Massilia litorea: one gene and its partner. The protein of the gene in region 2 interacts with the protein of the main gene of each other region in a pairwise test. Links are inferred from orthologs where the notes say so. Each region holds a gene or a part of one and is shown on either strand. Other genes may lie near its edges. The genes, in order: ybgC and acpP.

What was found.
Region 1: the proteins of acpP (region 2) and ybgC interact in binary tests that used the Escherichia coli proteins (3 or more experiments, as listed by UniProt). The link is inferred for Massilia litorea from one-to-one orthologs.

Annotation. Positions count from the first base shown.
Region 1 is NZ_CP062941.1:4,819,172-4,822,263, forward strand. What follows is about bases 151-2,920. They hold ybgC (tol-pal system-associated acyl-CoA thioesterase), read left to right. Parts: upstream 151-1,218; coding sequence 1,219-1,623; downstream 1,624-2,920. Other genes in these bases: LPB04_RS21665 (hypothetical protein), read right to left, coding at 151-803; tolQ (protein TolQ), read left to right, coding at 1,649-2,332; LPB04_RS21680 (biopolymer transporter ExbD), read left to right, coding at 2,348-2,779; tolA (cell envelope integrity protein TolA), read left to right, coding at 2,805-2,920. Outside these bases: more of LPB04_RS21665, read right to left, coding at 1-150; more of tolA, read left to right, coding at 2,921-3,092.
Region 2 is NZ_CP062941.1:3,138,587-3,141,716, reverse strand. The notes cover bases 216-3,023. They hold acpP (acyl carrier protein), read right to left. Parts: upstream 1,836-3,023; coding sequence 1,596-1,835; downstream 216-1,595. Other genes in these bases: fabD (ACP S-malonyltransferase), read right to left, coding at 2,786-3,023; fabG (3-oxoacyl-ACP reductase FabG), read right to left, coding at 2,017-2,754; fabF (beta-ketoacyl-ACP synthase II), read right to left, coding at 312-1,559. Outside these bases: LPB04_RS14065 (protein YgfX), read right to left, coding at 1-133; more of fabD, read right to left, coding at 3,024-3,130. UniProt on the Escherichia coli protein: Carrier of the growing fatty acid chain in fatty acid biosynthesis.

The DNA of each region.
Region 1 (3,092 bases), 1.7 Mb from region 2 along the record:
CGGGTGTGCACGGGTTCCGGACGCGCGCCGCCTGCCGGGTTGACGGATGGCAGCGCTCTCTGGTCTTTCCCGGCAATTGCCTCGGCGTTTTTCAGTGCGTTCGTCTTCTCCAGCAAAACAGCCTCGGCATTGCGTTTGTTTTCGCGAAGTCCGGCAAGCGCCTTGCTCGAGGCCAGGACCTGCGGGTCTCCGTCCGCTCCGGCTCCGGCCGCGGTGCGCAGGCGCGCCAGGGCGGCCTCGGCGTCGGTCACCTGTTTTCCGATTCCGTCCACTTCCCGCGCCGCCTCCTCCTTTTCTCTCGCAGCAAGAGCGACTGTCCCTCTGGCCGCTGGACTCTCGTTCCAACGGGTTGAGGCCGCAACCGTCGTGCGCGCCGTGTCGGACGAGAGGGAACGCGGAATGCCGAAAATGAAGCCCAGGAAGGCGCCGACGGCGCAACAGGCAAAGGCCCACAGCAATCCGGCCCAGCGCGCCGCGTTCCTGGTTTTTCCCTCTGTAACAAGCCGTGCACGGACCGATTCGGCCTGCGCCGCCATTGCCTTCGGATCCGGCACCCTTCCCGCAGTGCCGGCCGTTCCGCCGGCCGGCGTTGCCGCCGGGGCCGGCTTTGATTCCGCCGCGGACTTCGTCGCGGGCGCCGCCACACCTGGGCCCGCCGGCGTCCCGGCAACGGTGGCCGGCACGACGACTTCGATCGAGAAAACGAGGAACAGGCCTCCGAGGAACAGGGCGCCGAGCATGGCAACCATGACATACCAGACACTTTCGTCCACACTGCCCGGCAGCATTTGTCGAACTTTCATGGTGCCTCCGCCAGTCGAGACTACCTGTACATAGTGGCGCTGCGCGCGGCCCGACGTCAATTCCGGACGCCACCGCCATCGTCGTTCTCAGGCAGAGCGCGAATGAACTCGCGAGAGTGTCGCCTTATGCAAACACTGTTTTGCCGATCAATTTCCCGCGGTTAGGTGCTGCGCCGCCGCCCTGCGCCAGTGCAGCCCCACCCACACACCCTTATCCGCATGTGCGCTCCGGATACGATAATTGTGAGAAAGTGTTACAGTTATTGTCCTGACAGCGTTGTCTCTCGTCTACTACGCCGCGCTCCACGGATTTCCGATCGAACACACCGCCGCGCTGTCCCCGGCGGTGTGTCTGCTAGCGCACATTTGTGGCGATAGCGTAAAATGTTTCTTTTTATCACTTATGGCAGAGAAGATGCCGGCGCTTTTCACCTGGACGGTACGGGTTTATTACGAAGATACGGACGCGGGCGGTATCGTGTTCTACGCGAATTACCTGAAATTTTTCGAACGTGCGCGCACCGAATGGCTGCGCGCCGCCGGCGTCGACCAGCAAGCCCTCATCGAGCGTGACGGCGTCGGCTTCGTCGTCAAGCATGCCAGCATCGATTACCACGCGCCTGCCCGCCTCGACGACGAATTGACCCTGACGCTCACCATTGAAAAGCTCGGCCGCGCCTCGGTCCAGTTCGTCCAGCAGGCCTGGAAAGGCGACTCCTTGCTGGTCGAAGCGCAGGTCAAGGTCGGCTGCGTCGACCTCGCCACCGTACGGCCGCGCTCGCTACCTGGCGACGTGGCTGATAAAATGCGTGCCGCTTGACCCATTCAACAATATTGCATATCAGATGACACCAACCCACGACCTTTCCTTCCTTGCCCTCATCAGCAATGCGCACGCGATCGTGCAGCTCATCATGCTGCTCCTGCTGGTGCTGTCCGTGGTCAGCTGGTCGTACATCTTCCGCAAACTGTTTGCCATCCGCGCCGCCCGCCGCCAGACCGAGCAGTTCGAGCGCAGCTTCTGGGCCGGCGGCAACCTGCATACCCTGCACCAGTCCGCTTCCGCACAACGCGACCAGAGCGGCCCGCTGGCCCGCATCTTCGAAGCCGGCATGGGCGAATTCATCAAGGGCAAACAAGCCTCGCGCGACGCCCTCGACATGGGCGCCGTGCTCGACGGCTCGCGCCGCGCCATGCGCGCCGCCTTCCAGCGTGAACTCGACGGTCTCGACCTGCACCTGAACTTCCTGGCCTCGGTCGGTTCCGTGTCCCCGTACATCGGCCTGCTCGGCACCGTGTGGGGCATCATGAATGCCTTCCGCGGCCTGGCCAGCGTCCAGCAGGCGACGCTCGCCGTGGTCGCGCCCGGCATCGCCGAGGCGCTGATCGCCACCGCAATCGGCCTGTTCGCCGCGATCCCGGCCGTCGTCGCCTACAACCGCTTCACGCACGACATCGACCGCCTCGCGACCCGCTTCGAGAGCTTCGTCGAGGAATTCTCGAACATCCTGCAGCGCCAGTCGCGCTGATCCGGGGAGTCGACCATGGCCTTTTCCAGCAGCATGCGCGGCGGACGCCGCAGCAAACTGAAATCCGAAATCAACGTCGTGCCGTATATCGACGTGATGCTGGTGCTGCTCATCATCTTCATGGCGGTGCCGGCCAACCAGACCCCGAACGTGGTCAACCTGCCGAACGCCGAGAAATCGGCGCTGCCGCCGGACACCTATATCCACATCACGGTGAAACCCGACGCCACGCTGTCGATCGGCGTCAGCGGCAAGGAAACGGTCGCCGCCGAATCGCTGCCGGACCGCGCCGCCCTCGTCGCCCGCCTGCGCGAACTGCACGAGAGCAATCCGGATTACCCAGTGATGATTTCCGGCGACCGCGACAGCAAATACGCCGACGTGATCGAACTGATTTCGGAATCGAAGAAGCTCGGGATTAACCGCGTCGGTCTCGCAACGAAGTAGGTAATAAAAACAAGCAATGTCTGCAATGAAGCCAGCCACCCACGGCAGTCCGTACACGGTACCGCCAGAACCGAACCGCGTGCCAGCCATCGTGCTGGCGGTGGCGGCGCACGCCCTGCTGCTGGCCTTCCTGTGGATCGGCATCAGCTGGCAGAACACCGAACCGCCCGCGGTCGAGGCCGAGGTCTGGGACATGAAGGTGCAGTCGGCCGCCGCGCCCGCATTGCCGCCTCCGCCGCCACCGGAAGCCGTCGAACCCGAGCCGCAGCCCGAGCCGGCGCCCGTCACCCCTCCTCCTCCTCCGCCGAAGGTC
Region 2 (3,130 bases):
CGACGCAAAAAGGGGCGCCGGCTAAGCGGCCCGGCAACACCATGCCGACGAGAGTGGCGGCGCATAGCTGCGCCAGCGCGAACAGCAGGAGGCCTGCGCGCAAACGGCGTGACGGCGCAACACGTGCGGACACGGCAAGGGACACGATATGAAGGGAAAGTGAAACGGAACGCCTGCCGCGCGCGGGGTGCGGCAGGGTCAGGCGTCCAATACCTTAGACAGGACCGGGCGCAGCAGGTTCAGACATAAGCTGCAAAAAAACAAATCGACACCACTCGGGTGTCGATCTGTCTTGTTCACATGCTCGAACTTCAGACCTTGGCGAAGACGAGGGTACCGTTGGTACCGCCGAAGCCGAACGAGTTCTTCACGGCATAGTCGATCTGCATGTCGCGGGCGGTGTTCGCCACGAAGTCGAGATCGCAGGCCGGATCCTGGTTGAACAGGTTGATCGTCGGCGGCGAGACCTGGTTGTGGATCGCCAGCACCGTGAACACCGACTCGAGGCCGCCAGCGCCGCCCAGCAGGTGGCCGGTCATCGACTTGGTCGAGTTGACCACCAGCTTGTGGGCATGGTCGCCGAAGGTACGCTTGATCCCCTGCACTTCAGCCAGGTCGCCCAGCGGCGTCGAGGTGCCATGCGCATTGACGTAGTGCACCTGGTCGGCATTGATGCCGGCATTGGCCATGGCGGAGACCATGCACCGGCTTGCGCCGCTGCCGTCTTCCATCGGCGCCGTGATGTGGTGGGCGTCCGCGCTCATGCCAAAGCCCAGCAGCTCGGCGTAGATCTTCGCGCCGCGTGCCTTCGCATGTTCGTACTCTTCCAGCACCATGACACCGGCGCCCTCGCCCAGCACGAAGCCGTCGCGGTCGCGGTCCCAGGGACGCGAAGCGGTGGCCGGATCCTCGTTGCGCGAGGACAGCGCGCGTGCCGAGGCGAAACCGCCCAGGCCCAGCGGCGAGATGGTCGACTCGGCACCGCCGGCGATCATCACGTCGGCGTCGCCGTATTCGATCAGGCGGCCGGCCGCGCCGATGCAATGCAGGCCGGTGGTGCAGGCCGTGACGATGGCCAGGTTCGGACCGCGCAACCCGAATTTGATCGAGAGGTCGCCCGAGATCATGTTGATGATCGAAGCAGGCACGAAGAACGGCGAAATGCGGCGCGGGCCGCGCTTGTCGTATTCGTCCTTCTGCTCTTCGATGCGCGGCAAGCCGCCGATGCCCGAACCGACGATCACGCCGATACGGTCTGCATTCTCTTCGGTGACTTCAATCCCGGAATCCTGCAGCGCCTCGATACCCGCTGCCATGCCGAAATGGATAAACGTATCCATGTTGCGGGCTTCCTTGGCGGGGATGACATCCTCGATATTGAAGCCTTTGACTTCGCCGGCAAAGCGGGTCGAAAACGGCGTTGCATCGAACCTGGTGATGTTGGCAATGCCCGACTTGCCAGCCAGCGCTGCGCTCCACGCATCGGCAATGTTATTGCCGATAGGTGAAACGCAGCCCAGGCCGGTAATGACAACGCGGCGGTTGCGTGAACGGCTCAAGCGATTCTCCCGAAAACTAAAACAGCTTAGGCCCGCTTAGGCCTTAACGTGCGCGGTCGCGTAGTCGATCGCCTGCTTGACGGTGGTGATTTTCTCAGCCTGCTCGTCAGGGATTTCCATTTCGAACTCGTCTTCCAGGGCCATCACCAGCTCAACGGTGTCCAGGGAATCGGCGCCGAGATCGTCAACGAACGAGGACTCGATTTTGATGTCGGCTTCTGCAACACCCAGTTGCTCAGCGACGATTTTTTTAACGCGTTGTTCGATATCCGACATGTTATGGCTCCATTAGGTATGTGTTGCGGAAAGTGCGCGCATTTTATCAGGTTTGCGCGCTGAAAAACTATTTTCGGCGTCTGACGCTAATTCAGCCGAAACTCCTGCTAAAAGATGAGATTCTGCCGTGATGTAAATGGGGCGAAATTCAATCGTACGCCCCGTGCCGGCAGACTTTCAGTCAATTCATGTACATGCCGCCATTCACGTGCAGCGTGGTACCGGTGACATAAGCCGCGGTCGGACCGGCCAGGAAAGCCACCGCATGGGCGATGTCTTCCGGCTGGCCGAGACGGCCCAGCGGGATTTGCGTGAGCAGCGCTTCGTGCTGGCCTTCGCCCAGACCCTTGGTCATGTCGGTATCGATGAAGCCCGGCGCGACGCAATTGACGGTGATGTTGCGGCTGCCGATTTCGCGTGCCAGTGCGCGCGTCATGCCGGCCACGCCGGCCTTGGCGGCGGCGTAGTTCATCTGGCCCGGGTTGCCGGACGAACCGACGACCGAGGTGATGTTGATGATGCGGCCTTGCTTGGCCTTCATCATGCCGCGCAGCACGGCGCGCGAGAGGCGGCCGACGGCGGTGAGGTTGGTCGCGATGACGCTGTCCCATTCCTCGTCCTTCATGCGCATGGCCAGGTTGTCCTGGGTAATGCCGGCATTGTTGACGAGGATGGACAGGCTGCCGAAGCCCTTCTGCACCTCGTCGATGACGGCGGTGCAGCGCGCTGCGTCGGTGACGTCGAGCACGAGACCCTTGCCTCCGAACTCGGCCAGGTATTCGGTGATGGCCGCCGCGCCGGATTCGCTGGTAGCGGTGCCGACGACTTTTGCGCCTTGACGGGCCAGTTCGAGAGCGATGGCTTTGCCGATGCCGCGCGAGGCACCGGTGACGAGAGCGACTTGGTTCTCCAGATTCATTCTGTTCCTTTACTTGAAACGATGTTGACGCTCAGGCGCCCTTGACGGCTGCCAGCACGCGCTCGAGCGCGGCCTGGTCCGTCAGGGCTTCGCCGACGAGCACCGGATCGATGCGTTTCGCCATGCCGATCAGGGTCTTGCTCGGGGCGCATTCGATGACTTGCGTGACTCCCTCGGCCGCCATTTTCTCCATGGTCTCGACCCAGCGCACCGGGCCGGCTGCCTGGCGCACCAGGGCATCCTTGATCGCCTCCGGGTCTTTCAGGATAGCCACGTCGACGTTGTTGATCAAATCGATACGCGGCGCATTGAAACTCAGTTTTTCCATGTACTCGCGCAGGCGGTCCGAAGCAGGCTTCAGCAGCGAGGAGTGGAA